Regions from separate parts of the Serratia sp. LTN-2 genome, predicted to be linked through region 1. Evidence: predicted binding sites of a transcription regulator. Region 1 holds the regulator's gene; each other region holds the start of a gene.
What was found. The regulator PurR, encoded in region 1, represses purine synthesis genes. The targets are predictions, from matches to a motif close to CANGCAAACGTTTGCNTG.
Positions count from the first base shown of each region.

Region 2: a site for PurR is predicted at 2,530-2,547, ahead of guaB (IMP dehydrogenase). Genes of this name have one in related genera too.
Region 3: a site for PurR is predicted at 4,234-4,251, ahead of glyA (serine hydroxymethyltransferase). Genes of this name have one in related genera too.
Region 4: a site for PurR is predicted at 5,369-5,386, ahead of carA (glutamine-hydrolyzing carbamoyl-phosphate synthase small subunit). Genes of this name have one in related genera too.

Region 1 is NZ_JCAXDO010000011.1:102,669-110,290, forward strand. It holds gene gloA (lactoylglutathione lyase) at 1-20, shown strand, start outside; gene rnt (ribonuclease T) at 99-782, shown strand; gene AC6BYQ_RS19675 (Grx4 family monothiol glutaredoxin) at 851-1,198, opposite strand; gene AC6BYQ_RS19680 (C40 family peptidase) at 1,615-2,433, shown strand; gene sodB (superoxide dismutase [Fe]) at 2,632-3,210, shown strand; gene cydH (cytochrome bd-I oxidase subunit CydH) at 3,273-3,362, opposite strand; gene purR (HTH-type transcriptional repressor PurR) at 3,687-4,712, shown strand; gene punR (DNA-binding transcriptional activator PunR) at 4,709-5,653, opposite strand; gene punC (purine nucleoside transporter PunC) at 5,777-6,988, shown strand; gene cfa (cyclopropane fatty acyl phospholipid synthase) at 7,331-7,622, shown strand, end outside.
Region 2 is NZ_JCAXDO010000007.1:96,541-104,162, reverse strand. It holds gene guaA (glutamine-hydrolyzing GMP synthase) at 1-903, opposite strand, end outside; gene guaB (IMP dehydrogenase) at 1,005-2,468, opposite strand; gene xseA (exodeoxyribonuclease VII large subunit) at 2,639-4,015, shown strand; gene AC6BYQ_RS15310 (glycoside hydrolase family 31 protein) at 4,019-6,385, opposite strand; gene AC6BYQ_RS15305 (MFS transporter) at 6,397-7,622, opposite strand, start outside.
Region 3 is NZ_JCAXDO010000007.1:62,355-69,976, forward strand. It holds gene AC6BYQ_RS15135 (NAD(P)-binding protein) at 1-1,604, shown strand, start outside; gene AC6BYQ_RS15140 (c-type cytochrome) at 1,601-2,785, shown strand; gene hmpA (NO-inducible flavohemoprotein) at 2,823-4,013, opposite strand; gene glyA (serine hydroxymethyltransferase) at 4,371-5,624, shown strand; gene AC6BYQ_RS15155 (3-phenylpropionate MFS transporter) at 5,781-6,926, shown strand; gene csiE (stationary phase inducible protein CsiE) at 6,933-7,622, opposite strand, start outside.
Region 4 is NZ_JCAXDO010000008.1:144,998-152,619, forward strand. It holds gene kefC (glutathione-regulated potassium-efflux system protein KefC) at 1-34, opposite strand, end outside; gene kefF (glutathione-regulated potassium-efflux system oxidoreductase KefF) at 27-584, opposite strand; gene carB (carbamoyl-phosphate synthase large subunit) at 756-3,980, opposite strand; gene carA (glutamine-hydrolyzing carbamoyl-phosphate synthase small subunit) at 3,997-5,145, opposite strand; gene dapB (4-hydroxy-tetrahydrodipicolinate reductase) at 5,617-6,438, opposite strand; gene AC6BYQ_RS16755 (glycosyltransferase) at 6,701-7,622, opposite strand, start outside.

The DNA.
Region 1 (7,622 bases):
GTCAGGGCCTCGGCCACTAAGCCTCCCCTTCAGGGCGCCCCGCGCCCTGCTGATTCTCCGCGCGATAGCGCCTGCAACCGGGCGCAAAATTTGCCATAATGCGCGCTGCATTCGATGAAGATAAGAAACTGATGGCCGAGAAAAGTGATCTTAACGCCCTGAGTGGTCGTTTTCGTGGGTTTTATCCCGTAGTAATAGATGTTGAAACCGCCGGGTTCAACGCCAATACCGATGCGTTGCTGGAAATCGCCGCCGTGACGCTGAAAATGGATGAAGACGGCTGGCTGCAGCAGGACGAAACCCTGCACTTCCACGTGGAGCCTTTCGAGGGCGCCAACCTTCAGCCGGAGGCGCTGGCGTTTAACGGCATCGATCCGCACAACCCGCTACGCGGCGCAGTCAGCGAATATGACGCGTTGCACGCCATTTTCAAAGCGGTGCGCAAAGGGCTCAAGGATCGCGGTTGTAACCGGGCCATTATCGTCGCGCACAACGCCAACTTCGATCACAGCTTCCTGATGGCCGCGGCAGAACGCGCCGGGCTGAAGCGCAACCCGTTCCATCCGTTCGCCACCTTCGACACTGCGGCGCTGAGCGGCCTGGTGCTGGGCCAAACGGTGCTGGCCAAAGCCTGCATCGCCGCCGGCATGCCGTTCGACAGCAGCCAGGCGCACTCCGCGCTGTACGACACCGAGCAAACCGCCCTGCTGTTTTGTGAGCTGGTTAACCGCTGGAAACGCCTCGGCGGCTGGCCGCTGCCCGCCGCCGATCTCGCCGAATAAAACCAATGAAAAAGGCGGCCCAGTTTGCACTGGCGCCGCCCGTTACGCGATAACCGCAAGCCTGTCGATTAAGACTGCTGGTCTTCCTGCGCTTTATACTTTTCAGCCGTCTCTTTGATCAGCTGCTGCAGCTCGCCGCGCTGATACATTTCGATGATGATATCGCAACCGCCGACCAGCTCACCGTCCACCCACAGCTGCGGGAAAGTCGGCCAGTTGGCGTATTTTGGCAGCTCGGCGCGGATGTCCGGGTTCTGCAGAATATCCACGTAGGCGAAACGCTCGCCGCAGGCGGACAGCGCTTGCACAGCCTGTGCGGAGAAGCCGCAGCTCGGCAGCTTTGGCGAGCCTTTCATGTACAGCAGAATCGGGTTTTCAGCGATCTGGTGCTGAATTTTTTCAATTGTCGTCGTCATTTATTGCTTCCTCAAGCCACATTTCATGGCTACAACATGCATCACGCGCTCTATTGTAGCGGCTGGAACAGTCGCAAGAAAACGCCATCTTTTGCAAGGATATTCACCCGCCGCCGATCGCGTTTCACCGGCCACGTCATTCCGGTCAAAACATACGCTGAGAATAACATTTTTAATCCGACCATTTCACTAATATATTGCGCCGCGACGACGGCGCGGATTAATTATCCCATCCGCCATGGATTGACGTTTTTTCATACACCAACAGGCTGATTTTAAACCAAAAAAAATGTCATTAACGTTTTCTCACAATATGGATTATTATTTCTGAGTTCTTCGCTGTTTTATATGGCGAAATTCGGGAATACTGTAACTCTTTCGATATCCGTTTCGGGGCCAAGGTTGGTGACGTCGACATGCGTTTAATTCTTACGCTCTTTGCGCTGCTGTTTACGCAGCTCTTCTTCAATTTGGCGCACGCTGCGCCACAGGCGCGTGTTGCCGCCGAGCAGCGTAAAAGCCATGCCAATGAAGCGCGGCCCGATGACCGCAGAAAAAAGAAAGCGGATAAAGCCGCCAAGAAAGCCAAAGTGACGGCTCCCGAGAAAAAAACCAAGACCGCCAAGGCCAAAAGCGAGAAAAGCGCGAAAAAGATCGTCAGCGCCAAACCCAAGGCCAAAGCGCAGAAAACCGCCAAGATTAAAGTCACCCCGCCGAAAAAGGGCTACAAAAAAGGCTATGGCCGCCACCGCGAAGCCGGCATGGCCACCGCCAAGCTGGCGCGTGAAGAAAAGCCGTTGAAACTCAGCCCGGCGCACAAGAAACGCTACCAGCACGCCAAACAGACCGCGATGGCCAAGCTGATGGGCCAGATGGGCAAACCTTACCGCTGGGGCGGCAGCTCGCCGCGCACCGGCTTCGACTGCAGCGGCCTCATCTATTACGCCTATAAAGACGTGGTGAAAATCAAGATGCCGCGCACCGCCAACGAGATGTATCACCTGCGCGACGCGGCGCCGATCAAGAAAAGCGAGCTGGAAAGCGGCGATCTGGTGTTCTTCCGCATCAACAACCGCGGCGTGGCGGACCACGTCGGCGTCTACCTCGGCAACGGCAAATTCATCCAGTCGCCACGCACCGGCGAAGAGATCCGCATCAGCCAGCTCGACAACGACTATTGGCAGAACCACTACATCGGCGCACGCCGCGTAGTGACGCCGAAAACCATTCGTTAATTTCCCGCTCTGCGCGGTTGCGGCCCGGTCGCAACCGCCTGCTCAAGCTATCGCCCATCGCACTTCCCCACGCGCATTTCTCGCTTTTCCTCCTGTTTTTTATGATGAAAATTGTTAAGATTGAATGACCACAATAAAAAACGGCCCATCCGGCTCTCGCCCCGGCGGGAAGCACATGGCGCTGTAAAGGAGGAAGCAATGTCGTTTGAATTACCTGCATTACCGTATGAGAAAAACGCGCTCGAGCCGCACATCTCCGCCGAAACCCTGGAATACCACTACGGCAAACACCACAACACCTACGTGGTTAACCTGAACAACCTGGTGAAAGGCAGCGAGTTCGAGGGCAAATCGCTCGAAGAGATCATCAAGACCTCTAACGGCGGCGTGTTCAACAACGCGGCGCAGGTGTGGAACCACACCTTCTACTGGCACTGCCTGTCGCCACAGGGCGGCGGTGAACCGCAGGGCGAACTGGCGGCGGCGATCGTCAAGTCCTTCGGCTCTTTCGCTGCGTTCAAAGAGCAGTTCACCGATGCCGCCGTGAAAAACTTCGGCGCCGGCTGGACCTGGCTGGTGAAAAAACCGGACGGCGCGCTGGCGATCGTCAACACCTCTAACGCGGCAACCCCGCTGACCGGTGAAGACAAACCGCTGCTGACCGTTGACGTGTGGGAACACGCGTATTACATCGATTACCGCAATGCGCGTCCAAAATACCTGGAAAACTTCTGGGCGTTGGTCAACTGGACCTTCGCAGCGGAAAACCTAGCGTAAGCACCGGTTTCTGATGTGACGAGGCGCAGCCAAGCTGCGCCTTTTTTAGCGCCGGAGGGAAATCAGTTCAACGCGGCAACGAAGCTGAAAGCGATAATGACCGCCAGCGCGCAAACGGTGGTGAACAGCGACATCTTCAATTCGGTATCCATGACAACTCCTTTAAAATGGGCTTTCCTAAGGATAAAAGGCGTACAATTAGTACGTCAAATCATTTTCCCACAGTTCGCCGATAAAATCTTGTTATCATTTCCCGGTTTATAATATCGATTACCTCTTCCACTTTTGCTCAATATGCGACAAAATTCGCAGTTCACAACTGCGTACCGGCATCCATGCCCCTCCTGATTAAGCGCTGAAGACTTCAACACACTAAAAACTCAGTTTTCGCTTCTCTGGAGAAGGATCTACGTAGGCAAACGATTAACATCACACTTACATGCTGTAAACATGTGAGTTCAGGAGTCATTCCTTACATGGCAACGATTAAAGATGTGGCCAAACGCGCGGGCGTTTCCACCACCACCGTTTCGCACGTCATCAATAAGACTCGTTTCGTCGCCGAAGAGACCAAAGCGGCCGTGTGGGCCGCCATCAAAGAACTGCACTACTCGCCGAGCGCCGTGGCGCGCAGCCTGAAAGTCAATCACACCAAGTCGATCGGCCTGCTGGCCACCTCGAGTGAAGCCCCCTACTTCGCCGAAGTGATCGAAGCGGTGGAAAACAGTTGCTACAGCAAAGGCTACACCCTGATCCTGTGCAACTCGCACAACAACCTGGACAAACAGCGCGCCTACCTGGCGATGCTGGCGCAAAAGCGCGTCGACGGCCTGCTGGTGATGTGTTCCGAATACCCGGATCAGCTGCTGGGCATGCTGGAAGACTACCGTAACATCCCGATGGTGGTGATGGACTGGGGCGCGGCGCGCGGCGACTTCACCGACACCATCATCGATAACGCCTTCGAAGGCGGCTATCTGGCCGGCCGTTACCTGATAGAACGCGGCCACCGCGATATCGGCGCCATCCCGGGCCAGCTGTCGCGCAATACCGGCGGCGGCCGTCATCAAGGCTTTATGAAGGCGCTGCAGGAAGCGCAGATCGACATTCGCGAAGAGTGGATCGTGCAGGGCGACTTCGAGCCGGAATCCGGTTACAAGGCGATGCACCAGATCCTGTCGCAAAAACAGCGGCCGACTGCGGTATTCTGCGGCGGCGACATCATGGCGATGGGCGCCATCTGCGCCGCCGACGAACTGGGGCTGCGGGTGCCGCAGGATATTTCCGTAATCGGCTACGACAACGTGCGCAACGCCCGCTACTTCACCCCGGCGCTGACCACCATTCATCAGCCGAAAGAACGCCTGGGCGAAATGGCCTTCACCATGCTGCTGGATCGCATCATCAGCAAGCGCGAAGAGTCGCAGGTGATCGAAGTGCATCCGAAGCTGATCGAACGCCGCTCGGTCGCCGATGGCCCGTTCATCGACTACCGCCGCTAATCCCCTGAGCCGGAAGCCTGCACGGCTTCCGGTGCCGCCTCGCTCAGCCACTCCTGATTCAGCGTCTCCCCATCGCCCAGATACGCCAGTAGCCAACTCATCGCCGGTGACGGTTTATCCTGCTGCCAGGTCAGGCAGCAAGGGCTGGCGGGAAACGGCTGCTGCAGCTGCAACGCCTTCAGCTCACCGCGCTGCACCAGCGGCAGCGCCCGATGTGCCGGCATCATGCCGACGCACAGCCCGGCGCACAAACAGTCGAGCGCCGACGTCCAGTCCGGCACCACCAGCCGCCGCTGGTTATCCAGCGTCCAGGTGACGCGCTTGGGCAAATTGCGCGAGGTGTCCTCCAGACAAAGCGAAGGGTACGGCCGCAACTGATCGTCGTGCAGCGGCCCCGCCAGCTGCGCCAGCGGGTGTTGCGGGCTGACTACGCACAGCCAGTTCATATAGCCCATGTCGCGGAAGGCAAAACCGCCGCCGACCGGCACCGCACGCGTGGCACCGATCGCCATGTCCGCCCTGCCGTCCGCCAGCGCATCCCAGACGCCGTTGAACACCTCGGGTTGCAGCATCAACTCGACGTCGGGGAAATGGCGGTAGAAATCCAGTACCAGCTGGCGGCTGCGCTGCGGTTTGACGATGATATCCACCGCGATATTCAGCTGACCGCGCCAACCGTTGGCCACCTGCTGACAGTGCCGGCGGGTGTCGAGCATTTTTTTGATAACAGCTCGCGCATCCTTGATAAACAACGCACCGGCCGGCGTCAGCTCCACATCGCGGTGACGCCGCTCAAACAGCGGCACCGCCAGCCATTGCTCCAGCTGCCGCACGGTATAACTCACCGCCGACGGCACCCGGTGCAGCTCCTGCGCCGCCGCGCTGAAACTGCCGGTGCGCGCTACCGCGTCGACGACTTCAAGTGAATATTCAGACCACATCGCTTTGCCTTCAATTTTTTTAACAGCACTTTGCAAATATTACCGTTTCACAAGCAGAGATCCAGCCGGATACACTGGCCGGCGCTAAAAACCTGCGACACTAAAATATTAACGAGAAATACCATGCGAAATTCTTTTGGCTTTATGTTCTACCTCGCCGGCCTGAGCATGTTGGGTTATCTGGCGACCGATATGTATCTGCCTGCCTTCGGCGCCATGCGCGAAGAACTGCAAATCTCCGCCGGCGCCGTGAGCGCCAGCCTGAGCATCTTCCTGGCCGGCTTCGCCTTCGCGCAGCTGCTGTGGGGGCCGCTCTCCGATCGCCTGGGGCGTAAACCGGTATTATTGATTGGCCTGACGCTGTTCGCCCTCGGCTGCCTCGGCATGCTGTGGGTGGAAAACGCCCTGCAGCTGTGGATCCTGCGCTTTATTCAGGCCGTCGGCGTCTGTTCCGCCACCGCCATCTGGCAAGCGCTGGTGGTCGACCGTTATCGTGAAGGTCAGGCCAACCGCGTGTTCGCCACCATAATGCCGCTGGTGGCGCTGTCACCGGCGTTGGCCCCGCTGCTTGGCGCCTGGCTGCTGAACCACGCCAGCTGGCGGGCGATCTTCGCCGCGCTGTTGGTGATCACCGCGCTGCTGCTGCTGCCGACGTTGATGCTCAAAGAGCGCGCCAAAACGCAACCCGCCACCGACGCGCCAAAAAACGGCGTCAGCTTCTGGCAACTGTTGAAATCTCCGGTGTTCAGCGGCAACGTCACTATGTACGCCGCCTGCTCGGCCGGTTTCTTCGCCTGGCTGACCGGTTCGCCGTTTATCCTCGGCGATATGGGCTATAGCCCGAGCGACATCGGTCTGAGCTATGTGCCGCAAACGCTGGCCTTCCTGCTGGGCGGCTACGGCTGCCGCGCCGCGCTCAAGCGCATCAATGGCAAAACTCTGCTGCCGTGGCTGCTGGTAGCTTATGGTGTCAGCATGGTGGCGCTGTATCTGGTGGCGACGCTGACCTCTCCGACGCTCACCACGCTGCTGATCCCGTTCTGCGTGATGGCGCTGGTCAATGGCGCCGGCTACCCGATTATGGTGGCGAATGCGCTGATGCCGTTCCCGGAAAGCAGCGGCAAAGCCGCCGCGCTGCAAAATACGCTGCAGCTGGGGCTGTGTTTTGTGGCGAGCATGCTGGTATCGGCGTTTATTGCCCAGCCGCTGTTGGCGACGGTGACGGTAATGGTGTCTACGGTGATTCTGGCCGCGCTGGGGTATTTCCTGCAGCGGGGGAAAACGGCCGATGCGCAGCAAAAGGCGCAGCGGGAACATGCTAACTCAGCGTCATAATTGCCAAGCTTAATAATCACTTAAAGAATATGCGTGCCGAGTGCGATTTACTGTTGAGTCGACGCCTCCGCACGCCTATACTCAAAAACAACCTTGTAAAGTAACACCTTATAATCTTTATATCTCAATTAGCGCTTGTGTACGCGTCTTGCGTCACACTCTTTTTAAGGATGCGTTCATCCCGCGCCATTTGCGCCGGGTAGCTTCTTAAAATTTCCTCTGTTCATAGTCGGATATCAGACGCCGCGGGCCTATTTTCCGCCGGTAAACGTATGCACCCGCAGAAATTGTCTAAGCTGTTTCCTAACGGGTCATCAGTCAGAAGAAGGTGATGGAGAAGCTATGAGTTCATCGTGTATAGAAGATCTGAGTATCCAGGACAATCAGTGGTACCGTATCGCGCATGAAATGCTCGGCCTGGCCGGCATTGAAATCAACGGTTCGCGCCCCTTCGATATTCAGGTTAAAAACCCCGAATTCTTTAAACGCGTGTTGCAGCAAGGCTCGTTGGGCCTGGGCGAAAGCTATATGGACGGCTGGTGGGAGTGCGAGCGGCTGGATATGTTCTTCCAGCGCGTGGTCAGCGCCGGGCTGGAGAAAAAACTCCCCCACCACCTGAAAGATACCCTGCGTA
Region 2 (7,622 bases), on a different contig from region 1:
CACGCCCGCCAGTGCGGTCAGGAAGCGGTTTTCCGCCTCGACGTGCACGATGTTCAGGCCGAAGTGGTCGCCAAACATTTCCATCACCTGCTTGGCTTCGTTCAGGCGCAGCAGGCCGTTGTCGACGAATACGCAGGTCAGGCGTTTGCCGATGGCGCGGTGCAGCAGCATCGCGGTCACGGAGGAGTCGACGCCGCCGGACAGGCCGAGGATCACGTGGTCTTCACCCACCTGCTCGCGGATGCGCTCGACTGCATCTTCGATGATGGTGGCCGGGGTCCACAGGGCTTCACACTGGCAGATGTCCAGTACGAAACGCTCCAGCATGCGCTGACCCTGACGGGTGTGGGTCACTTCCGGGTGGAACTGCACGCCGTAGAAGCGTTTTTCTTCGTTGGCCATAATGGCGAACGGGCAGGTGTCGGTGCTGGCGATGGTCACGAAGTCGGATGGGATCGCGGTCACTTTGTCGCCGTGGCTCATCCACACGTCCAGCAGCGGTTTGCCGGCCGGGCTGATGGCGTCTTCGATGTCGCGCAGCAGCGCGCTCTCTTTGACGATTTCCACCTGCGCGTAACCGAACTCGCGTTCGTTGGAGCCCTGCACATGGCCACCCAGCTGCATCGCCATGGTCTGCATGCCGTAGCACACGCCCAGCACTGGCACGCCGGCGTTGAACACGTAGTCCGGGGCGCGCGGGCTGCCGGCTTCGGTGGTGCTTTCCGGGCCGCCGGACAGGATGATGCCGCTTGGGTTGAATTCGCGGATCTGCTCTTCGCTAACGTCCCAGGCCCACAGTTCGCAGTAAACGCCGATTTCGCGCACGCGGCGGGCGACCAGTTGGGTGTATTGCGAACCGAAGTCCAGTATGAGGATGCGATGCTTATGGATATTTTGTGTCATTGAGGCGAATTCCAGCAACAAGAGAAAAAGAGCGAAAATGTGTGTTTCGGGATGGGGCTTGGCGCCCCACCCCGGCCTCTCACTCAGGAGAGGTTAAGGCATTAGCCCATGCGGTAGTTCGGTGACTCTTTGGTGATGGTCACGTCATGCACGTGGCTTTCCTGAATGCCGGCGCCGCTGATGCGCACGAACTCCGCCTTGGTGCGCAGATCGTCGATGGTGGCGCAGCCGGTCAGGCCCATGCAAGAGCGCAGGCCGCCCATCTGCTGGTGCACGATGGCTTTCAGCATGCCTTTATAGGCCACGCGGCCTTCGATACCTTCCGGCACCAGTTTGTCGGCGGCGTTATCGGTCTGGAAGTAACGGTCGGAAGAGCCTTTGGACATCGCGCCCAGCGAGCCCATGCCGCGGTAAGATTTGAACGAACGGCCCTGATACAGCTCGATTTCGCCCGGGGATTCTTCGGTGCCCGCCAGCATGGAGCCAACCATCACGCAGGATGCGCCTGCGGCGATCGCTTTGGCGATGTCGCCGGAGAAGCGGATGCCGCCGTCGGCGATAACCGGGATGCCGGTGCCTTCCAGCGCTTCCACCGCGTCGGCGATGGCGGTGATCTGCGGCACGCCCACGCCGGTCACGATACGGGTAGTACAGATAGAGCCAGGGCCGATACCCACTTTCACCGCGCTCACGCCGGCTTCAGCCAGCGCTTTGGCGCCCGCTGCGGTCGCGACGTTGCCGCCGACGATCTGCAGATCCGGGTATTTGGCGCGGGTTTCGCGAATGCGCTGCAATACGCCTTCGGAGTGACCGTGCGAGGAGTCGATCAGCAGAACGTCAACGCCCGCCGCCACCAGCGCGTCAACGCGCTCTTCGTTGCCGGCACCGGCGCCAACCGCCGCGCCTACGCGCAGACGGCCGTGCTCGTCTTTACAGGCGTTCGGCTTACGTTCCGCTTTCTGGAAGTCTTTAACGGTGATCATGCCCAGCAGGTGGAAGCTGTCGTCCACCACCAGCGCTTTCTCTACGCGCTTTTCGTGCATCTTCTGCAGCACCACGTCGCGCGCTTCACCTTCTTTCACGGTGACCAGGCGATCTTTCGGCGTCATGACCGCGGTGACCGGCTGGGTCAGATCGGTCACGAAGCGCACGTCGCGGCCGGTGATGATGCCGACCAGCTCGTTGTCTTCGGTAACGACCGGGTAACCGGCGAAGCCGTTGCGCGCGGTCAGCTCTTTCACTTCCTGCAGCGTGGTGGTTGGGGTAACGGTCTGCGGGTCGGTGACTACGCCGCTTTCATGTTTCTTCACGCGGCTAACTTCTTCAGCCTGACGCTCGATGGACATGTTTTTGTGGATGAAGCCCAGGCCGCCTTCCTGCGCCAGCGCGATGGCCAGGCCGGATTCGGTAACGGTATCCATGGCTGCGGACAGCATAGGGATGTTCAGGCGGATGGTTTTGGTCAGTTGGGTGCCGAGCTCTGCAGTGTTAGGCAGAACCGTGGAGTGGGCTGGAACCAGGAGGACGTCGTCAAACGTCAGAGCTTCTTTAGCGATACGTAGCATGGGCAATATCTCACCAGGGTGGGCTGTGAAAAAGATAAAATATTGCCGCGGCATTATACAGAGCGGAATCGGTTGCCTCCAGCACTTTCTTACAAAAAGTCTTGATTACCTTTTTCAGCCATGTAGTATCGACCAATTAAGTGATTGTTTTGAAATTTGATCTGGGTCACATGACGCTACCTGTTTCGCCTTCCATTTTTACCGTAAGCCGCCTCAATCAGACGGTTCGCCAACTGCTGGAAATGGAAATGGGGCAGATTTGGCTCTCCGCCGAGATCTCCAACCTCTCCCAGCCCGCCTCCGGCCACTGGTATTTCACGCTGAAAGACGACCGCGCCCAGGTGCGCTGCGCGATGTTCCGCAACAGCAACCGCCGCGTCACCTTCCGGCCGCAAAACGGCCAACAGGTATTGGTGCGCGCCAGCATCACGCTGTATGAACCGCGCGGCGACTATCAGCTGATCGCCGAGAGCATGCAGCCCGCCGGCGACGGCCTGCTGCAGCAACAGTTCGAGCAGCTGAAACAGCGCCTGAGCGCCGAAGGGCTGTTCGATCAGCAGTTCAAGCAGCCGCTGCCCACCCCGGCCAAACGCGTCGGGGTGATCACCTCCGCCAGCGGCGCGGCGCTGCACGATATTCTGCAGGTATTGCAGCGGCGCGATCCGGCGCTGCCGATCGTCATCTACCCCACCTCGGTGCAGGGCGCGGAAGCGCCGATGCAGATCGTGCGCGCCATCGAGACCGCCAACCGCCGCGACGAATGCGACGTGCTGGTCGTCGGCCGCGGCGGCGGTTCGCTGGAGGATCTGTGGAGCTTCAACGACGAACGCGTGGCGCGGGCGATCTTCGCCAGCCGTATTCCGATCGTCAGCGCCGTCGGCCATGAAACCGACGTCACCATCGCCGACTTCGTCGCCGACCTGCGCGCGCCGACCCCATCCGCCGCTGCCGAACTGGTCAGCCGCAATCAGCTCGAGCTGTTGCGCCAGCTGCAGTCGCAGCAGCAGCGGCTGGAGATGGCGATGGATTACTACCTGGCGCAGCGCCAGCAGCAGTTCACCCGCATTCACCACCGTTTACAGCAGCAGCATCCGCATCTGCGCCTGGCGCGCCAGCAGACGCTGCTGTTCAAGCTGCAGCGCCGGATGGAAGACGGTATGCAGCAACAGCTGCGCCTGGCCGCCCGCCGCAGCGAGCGCGCCCAGCAACGGCTGGCGCAGGTGCAGCCGCAGGGCCGCATTCACCGCTACCAACAGCGCGTGCAGCAGCAGGAATACCGTCTGCAGCAGGCGATGGAGCGGCAGCTCAACGCCTACCGTCAGCGCTTCGGCGTGGCCTGCAGCCAGCTGGAGACCGTCAGCCCGCTGGCGACGCTGGCGCGCGGCTACAGCGTGACGCAAACCCCGCGCGGCGAGCTGCTGAAAACCACCAAACAGGCGCAGGTCGGCGAACTGCTGAAAACCCGTCTGCAGGATGGCTGGGTGGAAAGCGAGGTGAAAACCATTACCGTCGCCAAAAAGCCGCGCAAGAAACGCGCGGCCGAATAGCCCCTACTCCAGCGTAAAGCGCTCGCCCGGTTCGCCGTTCACCCACAGCGCGCGCGTTTCGCCTTCCGGCAGGCTGAGCGTCAGCGTGCGCCAGGCCGGGCGAAAACGCCCTTCCGTCGCGATATCCAGCATGATGCGCTGATTGTCGCAGCGCATTTCCCAGCGCAGCCACAGCGCATCGCCCTGCCGCCAACCTTCGCTTTCGCCGTCGTCCTCAAACAACAGCCCGCTGCTCACGCCGCAACCCTTGAGCGGAAACAGCCGCAGCTCGCGCCGATCGTCGGCGGCCACGTCCACATGCGCCAGCCGCTGCGACAACGGCAGCGCCGCCCCGGCGCGCACCAGCAGCGGCAAACGCTCCAGCGGTGCCGCCAGCGTCACCGTCTGGCCGCCGCCGAACCACTGGCCGCTGTAGAAGCAGTACCAGCCTTCGCCGTTGTCCGGCAGATATACCGAACGCCGGCGCTGCCCCGGCTCCACCACGCTGGCCACCAGCAGATCGCGGCCGATCAGAAAATCGTCGTTCTCGCCAAAGGTGCGCGCATCCTGTTCGTGGTCGAGGAAGGTCGGGCGCAGCATCGGCTCATCGTCAGCGCAGGCCTGCCACAACAGGGTGTAGAAATACGGCAGCAGCCGGTAACGCAGGTTGATCGCCTCGCGCACCGCCGGGGTGGCGCTCGGGTACATCCAGGGCTCGTTGACCGTGGCGTCGTCGTTCCAGGAATGAATGGTGAAACGCGGATGCATCACGCCGTTTTGCACCCAGCGCACCAGCAGCTCCGCGTCCGGTTTGTCGCCGGAGAAGCCGCCGACGTCGTGGCCGAGGTTATACAACCCGGACAGGCTCATGCCCAGCCCCATGCGGATGTTGTAGCGCAGTGTCTGCCAACTGGTGCGGTTGTCGCCGCTCCAGGTTTGCACATAGCGCTGCATGCCGGCGCAGCCGGAGCGCGAGATCAGGTACGGCCGCTTCTGCGGCGCGAAGCGCTGCTGGGCCTCCATCGAGGCGCGCATCATCAGCAGCGGCATCACCGGGCGGATATGCTTGATGGCGATCGGCCGCCCGAAGCCATGGCAGCGCGCTTCGCCGTCCCACACTTCGTACTCGTTGTTGTCGTTCCAGGTCGAGTCGATGCCCATCTCCAGCAGCTGCTGCGTGACGCCCTGCTGCCACCAGCGCACCGCCGCCGGGTTGGTGAAGTCGAGGTGCGATCCTTCGTCGTCCCAGAAGCTGGAGCGCTCGGGCGCGTCGCTTTGCGAGTCGCGGATAAACAGCCCCTGCGCCGCCACCTCCCGGTACTGCGGGTGATCCTGCAGCAGGCACGGCTTGATGTTGGCCGCCAGCCTGAGGCCGGCGTCGTGAAACGCCTGGCTGAGCAGCTTGGGCTGCGGCACCTTGTCGTAATTCCAGTTGAACACGTAGCGCTTGTGGTTGATCGAGGTGTAGCCCGACGACAGCTGGAAGGAGTCGCAGGGAATGGCGTGTTGACGGCACAGCGCGATGAACTGCTGCAGCTGTTGCTGGGCGTCCGGCGCGTCGGTGTAGTGCATGGTCGAGCCGCTGTAGCCCAGGCTCCACTTCGGCCCGAAGTGGGTGCGGCCGGTCAGGCGCACGAAGGCCTTGGTGACGTCCAGTACTTGCGGCCCGAGGAACAGGTAGTAATCCAGATCGCCCGCTTCGGCCTGATAGCGACGATAGGCCGCGTGGTAGTTATCGATCTCGTTGCCCAGATCCAGCCAGCAGCTGCTCAGGTTGTCGTAGAACAGGCCGAAACTCGCCTCCGGCCCGCGGGTGATGGTGAACGGAATGTGCTTGTACAGCGGATCGGTGCTGCCGGCGTTGTAACCCATGGCGTCCAGGTTACGCATCTCAAAGCGGCGGCCGGTGCGCTCCAGATCGCCGGCTTTCTCCCCCAGGCCGTAATAGCGCTCATCGGCGAAACGCCGCTGGTAGTGCGCCACACCGTCGCCGTGCGCATTGAGCAGGTAGGCGCTGGTCGGCCGATCCGCCGCCAGCGGCCGCCATTCGCCGGCGGCGTTGCAATACTCCCAGGCCAGCCACAGCGGCTGATGCACCGTCACGCGCAGCAGCGGCGTGCTGACCACCAGCCGATCGCCTGCCTGGCGCAGCTGATAGCCCGGCAGGCTGAAACCGGCGACGCTGAGCCGTTCGCGCCCCTCCCAGGGCACATCCTCCTGCGGCGCGATGCTCCAGGTGCGATCCAGCGCCAGCTCGCCGTCGCGTTTGATCAGCACGCGGAACAGATCTTTTTCCAGCACGTACAGACAGAAGCGGTGGCGTTCATCGACCAGCAGCTCAATATGGTCGGCATGCTGCGCCACCAACGTCCAGTTTTTCAACGTTTTCATAAGTATTCCACTTAGCTGTGTGAAGGGGTTTTGTTACCGCCGCGCTCGGCGATCAGGGCAATCAGGAACACAGCGCCGATCAGATCGAAGAAGCCCATGGCGATGAACAGCGGGTTGAAGCCGATGGTGTCGGACACCGCGCCGATCAGCAGCGTGAACAGGAAGCTGGCGATCCAGGCGCTGGAGCCGCGCATGCCGTTGACCGTCGCCATCTGGTTTTTATCGAACGACTCCACCACCAGCGCGCTGAGCATGCAGGAGATCACCTGATGGCCGAAGCCGCCGATCGAGATCAGCGCGATCGCCACATAGGGATCCTGGGTGATCGCCACGAACGCCAGTGACACCATCAGGAAGGCGCCGGTCACCGAGCTGGCGACCACCGAGTTGACGCGGCTGCAGCCGAACCACTTGCGGTACAGGGTGGTGAGATAACCGCTGGCGACGCTGCCGATGTCCGCCGCCAGGAACGGCAGCCAGGCGAACATCGCGATCTGTTTCAGATCCATGCCGCGTTCGGTGGCCAGGTACAGCGGCACCCAGAAGCTGAATACCGCCCAGGCCGGCTCGGCGAGAAAGGCCGGGATGGCGATGCCGTAGAATTTCTTGTTCTTGCACAGGCTGGCCAACGAGGTGAGGAACGGCAGCTTCGGCAGCACCGGTTCGTTGTCTTCGCGGATCAGATCCAGCTCTTGCTGGCTGAGGTTCGGGTGCTGCTGCGGCGAGTGGTAGAACAGCCACCACAGCACCACCCAGATCAGCGCCAGCCCGCCGGAGAACAGGAACGCCCCCTGCCAGCCGAAGGAGACGTGAGCGATGACGATGATCGGCGGTGCCAGCATGGCGCCGATGGAGAAGCCGACGCCCGCCCAGCCGGCGGCGATCGGCCGTTCCTTCTTCGGGAACCAGTCGGAGATCGCCTTGGCGTTGGCCGGGGTGGCCGCCGCCTCCGCGCCCCCCATGAAGAAACGCAGAATGGCCAGTTGCAGCCAGCTGCCGGCGCCGGCGTGCAGCATGCATACCACCGCCCAAATGCCGGCGCAGATCAAAAAGCCCATCTTCAGGCCGATCACGTCGATCAGCCAGCCGCAGATCGGCTGAAACACCGTGTAGGCCAGCTGGAACGAGGCCACCACCCAGGCGTATTGCTCGGTGCTCATGTTCAGACTGGTTTTCAGCTCCGGCGCCAGAATGCCCAGCGAGTTGCGGGTGATGTAGTTGACCGTGACGCCCAGCA
Region 3 (7,622 bases), on a different contig from region 1:
AGCAGCGCATTCTGCTGATCGACAACCATGACGACTTCGGCGGCCACGCCAAGCGCAACGAATTCAACAGCGACGACGGCATGTTGCTCGGCTACGGCGGCAGCGAATCGCTGCAGTCGCCGCGCTCCAACTTCAGCCCGGTGGCGATGGGGCTGCTGCGCAAGATCGGCGTCGATATCGATCGGTTGGAGCAGGCTTTTGACACCAATTTCTATCCGGATCTGAACCTGAGCCGCGGCGTTTATTTCGATCGCAAAAACTTCGGCGTCGATAAGGTGGTGAGCGGCGATCCGGGCCGCACGGTGGCGGACGACATTCCGCGCGATCGCCTCAACGGGCGGCCTTACGCAGAGTTCATCGGCGATTTCCCGCTGCCGGAAAGCGACCGCCAGGCGCTGATCGCGCTGCATACGGTGGAGAAAGATTATCTGCCGGAGATGACGCTGGAGCAGAAGGTCGAATGGCTCGACACCCACAGCTACACCCAGTTCCTGCGTGAGAAGGTTGGGCTGAGCGAGCTGGCGATCCGCTACTTCCAGCAGACCACCAACGATTTCCAGGCGGTGGGCATCGACGGCACCTCGTGCAGCGATGCGCGCATCTGCGATCTGCCGGGCCTCGGCGGCATGAATCTGCCGCCGCTGGACGAAGAGTCGCAGGCGGATCTCGACGATCCTTATGTGTTCCATTTCCCGGACGGCAACGCCACGCTGGCGCGCCTGATGGTGCGCAAGCTGATCCCGGCGGTGGCGCCGGCCGGCAAGGACATGGACGACGTGGTGCTGGCCAAATTCGACTACAGCCAGCTCGATCGGCCGGAGTCGCCGGTGAAGCTGCGTTTGAACAGCACCGGGCTGCACGCGGCCAACGTCGGCGACAAGGTGGAAGTCACCTATATGACCGGCGAGAAGATGACCAAGGTGCGCGCGGGCCAGGTGGTGATGGCCGGCTACAACATGATGATCCCGTATCTGGTGCCGGAGATGTCGCACGAGCAGCAGGAGGCGTTGAAGCAGAACGTCAAGTCGCCGCTGGTGTACAGCAAGGTGGTGATCCGCAACTGGCAGCCGTTCATCAAGCTGGGCGTGCACGAGATCTACTCGCCGGCCGCACCGTACAGCCGCGTGAAGCTGGATTATCCGGTGAGCATGGGCGGCTATCAGCATCCGCGCGATCCGGATCGGCCAATCGGCCTGCATATGGTGTATGTACCGACGCTGCCGGGCAGCGGCCTCAGCCCGCGTGAGCAGTCGCGCAAAGGGCGCGCGCTGCTGCTGGGCACGCCGTTTGAGGTACACGAGCAGATGATCCGCGAACAGCTGCAGGGCATGCTGGGCGAGGCCGGTTTCGATCATCAGCGCGATATTCAGGCGATCACCGTCAACCGCTGGTCGCACGGTTACTCCTACTTCCTCAACGGGCTGTTTGACGACGAAGAAGAAGCCAAGAAAATCATCGAAACGGCGCGGCAGCCGATCGGCAAGATTGTTATCGCCAACTCCGATGCTGACTGGAGCCCGTACGCTAACTCGGCGATCGACCAGGCGTGGCGCGCGGTTAACGAACTGGCCTACGACAAGGTTGCCGCCAAGGAGGGTGCATGAGTCTGCGTTCGCTGTACCTGTTGAGCCTGCTGGCGGCCGGCGGTTCGGCCCAGGCGATGTCGGCCGGGGAATACGTCGCCAAAGCCGGTGACTGCACCGCCTGCCACACCGCGCCGGGCGGCGCTGAACTGGCGGGCGGCATGAAGTTCCCGACGCCGCTCGGGGCTATCTACGCCACCAACATCACGCCGGACAAGCTGCACGGCATCGGCGCCTATTCGTTCGAGGAGTTCGATCGCGCCATGCGCCAGGGGGTAGCCAAAGACGGCCACCGGCTCTACCCGGCGATGCCGTACACCTCGTACGCCAAAATGAGCGCGGAAGACATGCGTGCGCTGTATGACTATCTGATGAACGAGGTGCCGGCGCAGAACGTCGCCAACCGCGCCAGCGACATTAGTTGGCCGCTGTCGATGCGCTGGCCGCTGGCGGTGTGGAACCAGCTGTTCCACGACGACCAGCCGTATCAGGCGGATCCGCAGCAGAGCGCCGAGTGGAACCGCGGCGCCTACCTGGTGCAGGGTGCCGGCCACTGCGGCAGCTGCCACACGCCGCGCGGCTGGGCGATGCAGGAGAAGGGGCTGGATGGCAAGGAAACAGTGTTCCTGAGCGGCGCCGAACTCGACGGCTGGTACGCTTCCAATCTGCGCGGCATGCCGCCGGAAGAGGTGACGGCGCTGCTGAAAACCGGCCGCAGCCGCCATGCGGCGGTCGCCGGGCCGATGAGCGAGGTGGTGACCCACAGTACGCAGTACCTCAGCGACGGCGATCTGAACGCCATCGCGGTGTACCTGCGCAGCCTGGCGCCGGAAAGCGCCGCCAAACCTGCCTCATCTGCTGCGCAGGCGGATAATCCGGGCGGCAAGGCGACCTATGCGATGTACTGCTCGACCTGCCACGGCAACCAGGGCGAGGGCACCGACTTCGCCATTCCGGCGCTGGCGGGCAACGCCACGGTGACGGCGGACAATCCGCTGACCGCGCTGCGGGTGGTGCTGGAAGGGGCGCATACGCCGACCACGCAACAGGCGATGGCGTTCGACATGCCGGCTTACGGCTGGGCGCTGAACGATCGGCAGGCGGCCGATCTGATGAGCTACCTGCGGGGAAGCTGGGGCAACCAAGCGGCGCCGGTGACGGTGCAGCAGGTGCAGGACGCGCGCCAACTGCAGGCGAAATAAAGAGGGAGCGCGGTCTGACGGCCGCGCTCCGCAAGCATTACAGCACCTTATGCGGGCCGAAGCATTCGTAGTGGATGCGTTCGGCCTCTACGCCCATCTCCAGCAGCTGTTTACCCACGAACTGCATGAAGGCTACCGGGCCGCAGAAGTAATAGTGCATCTGCGGATCGGCCAGGCTGCCCCGCAGCGCGCTCAAATCCATCAATCCGCGGCTGTGGTAATCGCGGCCTTCCACGTCATCGGCGCCCGGCTCGCGGTACCACACATGGCGGCTCAGATTCGGCATGCGCCCGGCAATATCCGCCACTTCATCGGCAAAGGCGTGCACGTCGCCGTTTTCCGCCGCGTGCAGCCAGTGGACCTGCGCCTGATGCTGGTTGTCGTGCAGGGTGTTGAGCATGCCGAGCATCGGGGTTTGGCCGACGCCGGCGGAGATCAGCGCCACCGGCGTAGTCGGCGCCACGTCGAGGAAGAAGTCGCCGTGCGGCGGGGCGATGTAGATCACGTCGCCTTCCTGCGCCTGCTGATGCAGGTAGTTGGACACTTTACCCTGATCTTCACGCTTTACCGCGATGCGGTAGAACTCGCCGTTCGGCGAGGTGGTCAGCGAGTACTGGCGAATTTCCTGATGCTCCAGGCTGTCGTGCTTGATGTAGACCGCCAGATACTGCCCCGGTTTGAAGTCCGCCACCCGGCCGCCGTCCACCGGCGCCAGCACGAAGCTGCAGATCACGTCGCTCTGCGGCTGTTTCTTCAGGATGCGGAATGCGCGCAGATCGCGCCAGCCGCCGTTATCGGTTTCGCTCTGCTGATAAATCTGCTCTTCACGCTGAATAAACACGTTGGCCAGCACGCCGTAGGCTTTGCCCCAGGCGTCCAGCACTTCCTGACCCGGACTGAACATCTCGTCCAGCGTTGCCAGCAGGTGGCCGCCGACGATGTTGTACTGCTCCGGCTGAATATTGAAGCTGGTGTGCTTCTGCGCGATGCGCTCCACCGCCGGCAGCAGCGCCGCCAGGTTCTCGATGTTGGCGGCATAGGCGCAGATGGCGTCGAACAGCGCCTGACGCTGATCGCCGTTGCGCTGATTGCTCATGTTGAAAATGTCTTTCAATTCCGGGTTGTGCGCGAACATGCGATCGTAAAAGTGGGCGGTCAGCTTCGGCCCGGTTGCAGCCAGCAGGGGAATAGTGGATTTCACGGTGGCGATGGTTTGGCTATCCAGCATGGGAGCGCTCCTTGGGTTGGGCTCTTGACGAGAATTTTAATGATGTATTTTAAATGCATCTTATTGGGTTCCGCGTCGCTTGTAAATGCCCTTGTTTTCGTTGCGGTGTTCTTCAGGCGTCGATCGTGTTCACAGAACATGAAAAAAGCGCATTGTTCGCATGAGGAAATGTCCGTTGATAAACGGGGACATTTCGCGGATCAAAGCCTTGCGCTGCCTTATGCCAATCGTTTGCGTAAAAACCTCTGTCAAGACCTATCTTCGGTGGGGGGAAACGGTTTACACTGTGGCCCAGAACCCAAACGGGTAGTTATTTGGTGATTTTTTAGTTAGCTGATTTAAGTCAGGAGATGCCGGATGTTAAAGCGTGAAATGAACATTGCCGATTACGATGCTGAACTGTGGCGCGCCATGGAGCAGGAAGTGGTGCGTCAGGAAGAGCACATCGAGCTGATCGCGTCTGAGAACTACACCAGCCCGCGCGTGATGCAGGCTCAGGGTTCCCAGCTGACCAACAAATACGCTGAAGGCTATCCGGGCAAGCGTTACTACGGCGGCTGCGAATACGTGGATATCGTTGAACAGCTGGCTATCGATCGCGCCAAAGAATTGTTCGGCGCCGATTACGCCAACGTGCAGCCGCACTCAGGCTCCCAGGCTAACTTCGCCGTGTACACCGCGCTGCTGCAGCCGGGCGACACCATTCTGGGCATGAACCTGGCGCACGGCGGTCACCTGACCCACGGTTCCCCGGTCAACCTGTCCGGCAAGCTGTATAACGTGGTGCCTTACGGCATCGACGACAAAGGTCAAATCGACTATGACGATCTGGCCAAACAGGCGCAGACCCACAAGCCGAAAATGATCATCGGCGGCTTCTCCGCTTACTCCGGCGTGGTTGACTGGGCCAAAATGCGCGAAATCGCCGACAGCATCGGCGCTTACCTGTTTGTCGACATGGCGCACGTAGCGGGTCTGATCGCCGCCGGCGTGTACCCGAACCCGGTGCCGCACGCGCACATCGTCACTACCACCACCCACAAAACCCTGGCGGGTCCGCGCGGCGGTCTGATCCTGGCGAAGGGCGGCGACGAAGAGCTGTACAAGAAGCTGAACTCTGCCGTGTTCCCTGGCGGCCAGGGCGGCCCGCTGATGCACGTGATCGCCGGCAAGGCGGTGGCGCTGAAAGAAGCGATGGAGCCTGAGTTCAAGGTTTACCAGCAGCAAGTGGCGGTCAACGCCAAGGCGATGGTGGAAGTGTTCCTGCAGCGCGGCTACAAAGTGGTCTCCGGCGGCACCCATAACCACCTGTTCCTGCTGGATCTGGTCGACAAAAACCTGACCGGTAAAGAAGCTGACGCCGCCCTGGGCCGCGCCAACATCACCGTCAACAAAAACAGCGTGCCGAACGATCCGAAGAGCCCGTTCGTCACCTCCGGCGTGCGTATCGGCACCCCGGCCGTGACCCGTCGCGGCTTCAAAGAAGCCGACGTGCGCGAGCTGGCCGGTTGGATCTGCGATGTGCTGGACAACATCAACGATGAAGCCACCATCGAACGCACCAAGAAGAAAGTGCTGGATATTTGCGCCCGCCTGCCGGTTTACGCCTAATCCCGCTTTCGCCTGACAAAACCCGCTGCGGCGGGTTTTTTTATGGCCGCTTGCGGCAAACTGTGAACTGTTTGGCACTCTAATGCATTGAAGTGGAATGAAGATTGCCGGGCGGTGTGAGCTCTGTCAAAGTATCGCCCTCACACCGGAGGGATCATGGTTCTGCAATCAACGCGTTGGCTCGCTCTCAGTTATTTCACCTACTTCTTTTCCTATGGCATCTTCTTACCGTTCTGGGGCGTGTGGCTGAAAGGCGAGGGCATCGCGCCCGAAACCATCGGCATTTTACTCGGCGCCGGTCTGGTGGCCCGCTTCCTCGGTAGCTTGCTGATTGCTCCCCGCGTTAAAGATCCCTCTCATCTGGTCTCCGCCCTGCGCCTGTTGGCCCTGTTGACGTTGGCCTTCGCGGTCGGTTTCTGCTTCGGCAACGGCTGGGGGTGGCTGATGCTGGTGATCGCCGGTTTCAACCTGTTCTTTTCGCCGCTGGTGCCGCTGACCGACGCCCTGGCCGCTACCTGGCAGAAGCAAATCCGCATGGACTACGGCCGGGTGCGGCTGTGGGGGTCGCTGGCATTCGTCATCGGCTCGGCGCTGACCGGGCAACTGGTGGCGGTGTGGGGCCATAACGCCATTCTCTACAGCCTGATCCTCAGCGTGCTGGCGATGCTGCTGGGCATGCTGTTGAAGCCGAACGTTATGCCGCAGGGTGAAGCGCGCACGCACAGCGGGGACGAGCGTTCGCTGTGGGCGCTGCTGAAAGAAGGGCCGGTCTGGCGCTTCCTGCTGTGCGTCACGTTGCTGCAGGGGGCGCATGCCGGCTACTACAGCTTTGGCTCCATTTACTGGCAGGAGGCCGGTTATTCGGCCTCGACCATAGGCTACCTGTGGTCGCTGGGCGTGGTGGCGGAGGTGATTATTTTCGCCAGCAGCAACGTGCTGTTCCGCCGCTGGAATGCGCGCAACCTGCTGTTGCTCTCCGCCTGCTGCGGCGTGTTGCGCTGGAGCCTGATGGCCTACAGTACCGAACTGGGCTGGTTGCTGCTGATTCAGATCTTGCACTGCGGCACCTTTACCGTGTGCCACCTGGCGGCGATGCGCTTTATCGCTGCGCGTCAGGGGCAGGAGGTGATCCGGCTGCAGGCGGTGTATTCGGCGTTGGCGATGGGCGGCGGTATCGCCGTCATGACGGTGATCGCCGGGTTCCTGTTCGAACATTGGCAGGGCGGGGTATTCTGGGTGATGGCGGCGGTCGCAGCGCCGGCCTTGTTCATCCGGCCACCGGCGGTCAGCGTCAGCCGTTGATGTTGATTAAGGGGCTTCCAGCAGCGCGCGGATGGCCTCGCGCTGCCGGCTTTCCAGCGGCAGCTCGGTGTAGATCAGCGGCGGGCGCGGAGCGCTGTGCACCGCCGCATAAGGGGTGATCACCAGCGTGACGCCCTGCGGCGCTCCGCCGCGCAGGTAGTCGCCCAGCGGCAGATACTTGATGTTCAGCGGCAGTAGCGTGAGCTCGCGGAGCTGATATTCCACTTCCTCTTCCAACTGCGGGTTATCCAGCGTCAGCAGCAGCACCTGTTTTTCCTGTAGTGCGTTGTCCTGCATCAGCCAGGCACCGAAGCTGATGGCCACCAGGCCCGCTTCCTCGTTGGAAAACTGCACGCCGTACTCCTGTTCCAGCGGCTTCAGCGCATCCTGCGTGGTGCGCATCAGCCGCGGGTATTTACGCACCACTTCTTCCAGCAGCATATTGTCGATGCCGATGGCGAAACGGCAGCGCTCCAGCGCCGGCGCCAGGTGGGCGAACAGCTGGCTGACCAGCTCCGCTTTGCTGCTGAAAGCCATGCCGGAAAGCTGCTGGAAACGCACGACCATGCTGTCGATCGCCGCCATCAGCCGCTGTTCTTGCGCCGAGTCATCGCTGTGGTAGCTGTGATTTTTCAACATGGTGAAGGTCAGCGCCAGAAAATCGCGCTCGTCCGCGTGTGGCGGCTGGTTAAACAG
Region 4 (7,622 bases), on a different contig from region 1:
TCAGCCCCTCGATCATCATATGGTGATTATCCATGGCTGGCCTCCCCGGTTTCCGCTTCGGCGTGTTCCATCAGGTAGTCGACCAACCGCTGCCGGTAGGCTTCACCGGCGGCGAGCAGCGCCGGTTCGTTGCAGGTAAAGGTGTTGTGCAGGGCGAAATACGGCTGCCAGTTCATGCCGCAATAGATCGCCGTGGCCTGCAGCGGCTGCGCCAGCGCGGCGAAGTTGGGAAAATCGCCCAGTTCGAAATGGTGCTCGTCACCGCCGCTGGTTACCGCCCACAGGCAGTCTTTGCCCACCAGCGCATTGCCGTCGTGGCCATAGGCCCAGCCGTGCTCCAGCACTTTATCGATCCACAGCTTCAACAGCGGCGGAAAGCTGTACCACTGCATCGGATGCTGCAACACCACCATGTCGGCGCGCTCCAGCGCCTGCTGTTCGGCATTGATGTCGATATTGAAATCGGGGTACAGCTCATACAGCGAGCGCACCTCTACCTCGGGGAGATCCTTCACCGCCTGCAGCAGGCGCTGATTGGCATGCGAATGCCGGGGATACGGGTGAGCATAAATTATCAAAATCATTGTTATCGTCGTTCCTTCGTTCCTTGCCAATACACCAAGCATATACCAATCACACAGAGTGACAGTTTGCCCACTGATTGATAGCGGAAATTTTTAACGCCAGCCGACAAATTTGCTGAATAAAAAAGGGGCGCTGCATTGCAGCGCCCCTGACATAGCGTTATCGCACGGTTACTTGCCGATGCGCGCGTGCATTTCCTGCACCGAAGTGACCTGCTCGGTCGGATCCGCTTTCAGCGCCATCGCGGTGGCGAAGCCGCCGTTCAGCGTAGTGTCGTAGTGCACCTTGTACTGCAGGGCGCTGCGGCGAATCAGCTTGGAGTCTTCAATCGCCTGACGGCCGGCCGTGGTGTTGACGATGTAGGTGTACTCGCCGTTCTTGATACGGTCCTGAATGTGCGGACGCCCTTCGTGCACCTTGTTGACCAGGCGCGGGTTGATGCCTGCTTCGCCCAGCACCACCGCGGTGCCGTGGGTTGCGTCCAGCTCGAAGCCCTGCTTCAGCAGGCTGGCGGCCAGGTCGACCACGCGGGCTTTATCGCCTTCGCGCACCGACAGCAGCGCGCGGCCCTGTTTCTTCATGCCCGAGTTGCTGCCCAGCATCGCTTTGGAGAAGGCTTCCGCGAAGGTGCGGCCCACGCCCATCACTTCCCCGGTAGAGCGCATTTCCGGCCCCAGAATCGGGTCGACGCCCGGGAATTTGTTGAACGGCAGCACCACTTCTTTCACCGAGTAGTACGGCGGGATGATCTCTTCGGTCACGCCCTGCTCAACCAGCGTTTTGCCCGCCATCACGCGCGCGGCCACCTTGGCCAGCGGCACGCCGGTGGCTTTGGACACGAACGGCACGGTACGCGCGGCGCGCGGGTTGACTTCAATCAGGTATACTTCGTTGTCTTTCACCGCGAACTGCACGTTCATCAAGCCGCGCACCTGCAGCTCGAACGCCAGTTTTTCCACCTGGCGACGCATCACGTCCTGAATTTCCTGGCTCAGGGTGTATGCCGGCAGCGAACACGCGGAGTCGCCGGAGTGCACGCCCGCCTGTTCGATGTGCTCCATGATGCCGCCAATCAGCACGCGCTCGCCGTCGCAGATGGCGTCGACGTCCACTTCTACCGCATCGTCCAGGAAGCGGTCCAGCAGCACCGGCGCATCGTTGGACACGCTGACCGCGGTCTGGAAGTAACGGCGCAGGTCGGTTTCGTCATAGACGATTTCCATAGCCCGGCCGCCCAGCACGTAGGAAGGGCGCACCACCAGCGGATAGCCGATGCCCGCCGCCTTCTCCACCGCCTGCTCGATGGCGGTGACGGTGGCGTTGGCCGGCTGCTTCAGGCCCAGACGGTTAACCGCCTGCTGGAAGCGCTCGCGGTCTTCGGCGCGGTCGATGGCGTCCGGGCTGGTGCCGATGATCGGCACGCCTGCGGCTTCCAGCTCGCGCGCCAGCTTCAGCGGAGTCTGGCCGCCGTACTGTACGATAACGCCTTTCGGCTTCTCGATGCGCACGATTTCCAGCACGTCTTCCAGCGTTACCGGCTCAAAGTACAGACGGTCGGAGGTGTCGTAGTCGGTGGAGACGGTTTCCGGGTTACAGTTGACCATGATGGTCTCGTAGCCGTCTTCGCGCAGCGCCAGCGAGGCGTGCACGCAGCAGTAGTCGAACTCGATGCCCTGGCCGATACGGTTCGGCCCGCCGCCCAGCACCATCACTTTCGGCCGGTCGTTGGTCGGATTGGACTCGCACTCTTCTTCATAAGTGGAGTACATGTAGGCGGTGTCGGTGGCGAATTCCGCCGCACAGGTGTCCACGCGCTTGTACACCGGGTGCAAACCGTGGCTGTGGCGCAGCTTGCGAATTTCGCTCTCGGCGACGCCGGCCAGCTTGGCCAGGCGCGCATCGGCGAAGCCTTTGCGCTTCAGGGTGCGCAGGAACTCTTTGTTCAGGCCGTTGATGCCCGCGTCGGCCACCTGCTCTTCCAGGCGCACCAGCTCTTCAATCTGCACCAGGAACCAGCGGTCGACGTTGGTCAGGTTGAAGACGCCGTCGACCGACAGACCGGCGCGGAAGGCGTCGGCGATGTACCAGATGCGGTCGGAACCGGCGTCTTTCAGCTCGCGGCGAATTTTGGTCAGCGCTTCCGGATCGTCCAGGCTCACTTTCGGGTCGAAACCGGTGGCGCCCACTTCCAGGCCGCGCAGCGCTTTCTGCAGCGACTCCTGTTGGGTGCGGCCGATGGCCATCACTTCACCGACCGACTTCATCTGGGTGGTCAGGCGATCGTTGGCGCCGGCGAACTTCTCGAAGTTGAAGCGCGGGATCTTGGTGACGACGTAGTCGATGGACGGCTCGAACGACGCCGGGGTGCGGCCGCCGGTGATGTCGTTCATCAGCTCATCGAGGGTGTAACCCACCGCCAGCTTGGCGGCGATCTTGGCGATTGGGAAGCCGGTGGCTTTCGACGCCAGCGCCGAAGAGCGCGATACGCGCGGGTTCATTTCGATGACGATCAGGCGGCCGGTTTTCGGGTTGACCGAGAACTGCACGTTGGAGCCGCCGGTTTCGACGCCGATCTCACGCAGCACCGCCATCGAGGCGTTGCGCATGATTTGGTATTCCTTGTCGGTCAGGGTCTGGGCCGGCGCGACGGTGATCGAGTCGCCGGTGTGGATGCCCATGGCGTCGAAGTTTTCGATGGAGCAAACGATGATGCAGTTGTCGTTCTTATCACGCACCACTTCCATCTCGTACTCTTTCCAACCGATCAGCGATTCGTCGATCAGCAGCTCGTTGGTCGGCGACAGATCCAGACCGCGTTCGCAGATTTCTTCGAACTCTTCACGGTTGTAAGCGATGCCGCCGCCGGTACCGCCCATGGTAAAGGAAGGACGGATGATGCACGGGAAGCCGACGTCAGCGGCAACCGCCAGCGCTTCTTCCATGGTGTGCGCGATGCCGGAGCGCGCGGTATCCAGACCGATCTTCTTCATCGCCACGTCGAAACGGCGACGGTCTTCGGCCTTGTCGATCGCATCGGCGGTAGCGCCGATCATGGTGACGCCGAACTCGGCCAGCACCCCCTGACGCTCCAGCTCCAGCGCGCAGTTCAGCGCCGTCTGGCCGCCCATGGTCGGCAGCACCGCATCCGGGCGCTCTTTTTCGATGATCTTGCGCACCACTTCCCAGTGGATCGGCTCAATGTAGGTAGCGTCGGCCATTTCCGGGTCGGTCATGATGGTCGCCGGGTTGGAGTTGACCAGAATGACGCGGTAGCCCTCTTCGCGCAACGCTTTACACGCCTGGGCACCAGAGTAGTCGAACTCACACGCCTGGCCGATAACAATCGGGCCCGCGCCGAGGATCAGGATGCTTTTTATGTCTGTACGTTTTGGCATTTTTTACTGCTCCTGATTATTTGGCGTTAGAACGGTAAGTCTCAATCAGTTCGATAAAGTGATCGAACAGCGGCGCGGCGTCGTGCGGGCCAGGGCTGGCTTCCGGGTGCCCCTGGAAGCTGAACGCCGCCTTGTCGGTGCGGTGAATGCCCTGCACAGTGTGGTCGAACAGCGATTTGTGCGTCACGCGCAGGTTCGCCGGCAGGTTATTCTCGTCTACCGCAAAGCCGTGGTTCTGCGCGGTGATCATCACGGTATTGTTGTCCAGATCCTTCACCGGGTGGTTGCCGCCGTGGTGGCCGAGCTTCATCTTCATGGTTTTCGCCCCGCTGGCCAGTGCCAGCAGCTGGTGGCCCAGACAGATGCCGAACACCGGAATGTCGGTTTCCAGGAACTGTTTGATGGCGGCGATGGCGTAGTCGCACGGCTCCGGGTCACCCGGGCCGTTGGACAGGAAGATGCCGTCCGGATTCATTTTCAGCACCTCGTCGGCCGGGGTCTGCGCCGGCACCACGGTCAGGCGGCAGCCGCGATCCACCAGCATGCGCAGGATGTTGCGCTTGGCGCCGTAGTCGTAAGCCACCACGTGGAAAGGCAGTTCCGCGGCGGTTTTGGCTTCAGGCAGGTCGCCTTCAAGCGTCCAGCTGCCTTGCTGCCAGCTGTAGGCCTCTTGGGTCGTGACTTCTTTCGCCAGATCCATGCCCTTCAACCCCGGGAAACCTTGCGCCTTGGCCAGGGCCAGCGCGGCGTCCGGCGTATCGGCGGCGACGATGCAGCCGTTCTGGGCGCCCTTCTCGCGCAGCAGGCGGGTCAATTTACGGGTATCGATATCGGCGATCGCCACGATGTTGTGACGCTTGAGGTAGTCGGACAGGCTTTCTTCGTTGCGGTAGTTGCTGGCGATCAGCGGGAGGTCACGAATGACGAGGCCTTGGGCGTGTACTGCGGAGGATTCTTCGTCGGAAGCATTGGTGCCGACATTGCCGATATGAGGATAAGTAAGAGTAACGATCTGGCGGGAATAGGAAGGATCAGTGAGGATTTCTTGATAACCGGTCATCGACGTATTGAAGACCACTTCCCCCACTGCCGTTCCCTCTGCCCCGATGGCCCGACCGTGGAATTGGGTTCCGTCTTCCAGAACCAATAGCGCTGACTTAATCAAAACATCCTCCGAGGAATAATCAATCACAATATTTGCATATTAATTCAGATATCGCGATCTAAATCAATGCAAAAACCGTCCGCGAGGCCAATTTTTGGCAAATTGGGCGCATTTTAATGATGAGTGTTCGGCTTGTCTACCCAAACTGCCATTTTTTGTTTTATTTTTGCAGTTTTCGGTGCCCAAGCGGCTTGAGCGGCGATAAAAACACAGAAAACCGGGGCTGGAAAACGGTTGCGAGGCCGAATGACGGAAAACAGCGCCGGAACGGGCTAAAATAGACGTTAAAATAGCCTCAGGCGGAGAAAAACAAGGTAATTAGTAAGACAAACATCAACAAACACAACCTTTAAAACAAAAAATAAACCAAAGCTATATTTATCATGTTAAAAAAAAAGGACAATAAAATTATTGTCCGATTATCATAGCATTATGATCAATACACCCACATCACGATGGCATGCAAATCAATTATAACTGCTCGAGATTCAGCACATCTCGCATATCAAACAGGCCTTTATCTCGATTATACAGCCAGACTGCCGCACGCACCGCGCCGCTGGCAAAAGTCATGCGGCTGGAAGCTTTATGGGTGATCTCCACCCGCTCACCGATGTCGGCAAACATCGCGGTGTGCTCGCCGACGATGTCGCCGGCGCGAATGGTGGCAAAGCCGATGCTTTTCGGATCGCGCTCGCCGGTATGGCCTTCGCGCGCATAGACCGCGCAGCTTTTCAGGTCGCGCCCCAGCGCGCCGGCGATCGCTTCGCCCATCGCCAATGCCGTGCCCGATGGCGCATCCACTTTGTGGCGGTGGTGCGCCTCAACGATTTCGATGTCGGTATAGTCGCCCATCACCTGCGCGGCCTTCTCCAGCAGTTTCAACACCAGGTTGACGCCGACGCTGAAGTTGGCGGCAAACACGATGCCGATATGCTGCGCCGCATCGCGGATCGCCTGCTTGCCGGCGTCATCGAAGCCGGTGGTGCCAATCACCATCGCCTTGTGGTGCGCCACGCAAAAATCCAGGTAGCTCCGCGTGCTTTCCGGACGGGTGAAGTCGATCAGAATGTCGAACTCGCTCGCCACTTTCTCCAGGCTGTCGCTTACCTTGACACCCAGCGCGCCGATGCCCGCCAGCTCACCGGCGTCGACGCCGATCAGGCTGGAGCCCGGTCGCGACAGCGCCGCGCCCAACACTACGCCTTCCGCCTGCTGCACCGCCTGGATCAATTGACGGCCCATCCGGCCGCCGGCGCCCGCAATCGCAATGCGGATTTGTGAATCTTTCATGCTTGCTCTCTTCTTGATTTAACGCGTATCCCATTAATCCATCGATTCAGGGTAACTGCCCCGCTTGCGCGCCGCCAGAGGATTCATGACATCATTAGAAAATGATGATATTCCCCCGCTTCCATCAGCGGCGCTGTCATAAGATTAACATTCAACCGATTTGGCGGCCTGCGGCGATTGTACATAATCATGCAGTTTCCATTGAGAAAAAATGCAGAAAAAAGGCGCCGAAAACGGCGCCTGGGAAGGAGGTGCAGCGAGATCAGGCGGTAATAGCCGCCACTTCGTTGGCTATCGCCGTTAGCGCATCGTGGCGGGCATAATCTTCACGCACCAGCGCCGCGCGTTGGCGGTAGATCGGCTGCTGCAGAATACGCGACGCCGCCGCCAGGATCTGTTCTGCGCTCGGCGTGCTGGTGTGTAGGCTGATGCCGCAACCGGCAGCGACCACGCGCGCCGCCGCCTCCAGCTTATCCTCGCCGGTGCCGGCGACGATCAGCGGCACGCCGCTGTCCAGCGCATAGTTGATCGAGCCGTAACCGCCGTTGGTGATCAGCAGCGACGCCTGCGGCAGCCAGCGTTCGAAGGAGATAAACTCCCGCACTCTGGCGTTGTCCGGCAACGCGTCCATCAGCCCTGCCGTCGCCCGCCCGCCGGTGGTGGCCAACACCCGCACCGGCAGATGCGCCAGCGCCTGCAGCGTCGGCACGATCAGCTGATGCAGATCGACGTTGGCCAACGTGCCCTGAGACACGATCACCAGCGGCCGATCATCGTCCGCCTCCCACAGCGTCTCTTCCGCCGCCGGTTGACCGCCGCTACGCAGCGGACCGACGAAGCGCACGCCGCTCGGCAGATCGTCGCGCTCATATTCCAGCGCCGTGGTGGCCAACTGCAGGAAACGCTCGCAGCCGCCGATCAGCGCATCGGTAAACGGACGAGTCAGCGCCCGCCCGCCCGCTTGCACCAGCGCCGCATCGAAGCTCCGCTGCACCTCATCAAGCAACACGCGCGTCTCTTCATCCACCAATTGCTCGCGGGTCAGCGCCTGCGGCAACAGCGCCGGCGGGATGCGCGGGCCGTAAAAAATGGCGTCACGCGAAGAATACGACAGCGGCGTAACGCCGATACCGAAGACCGGTGGCCGTTCGGCGGACTGCAACAGCGGCAATACGCCGTAGAAG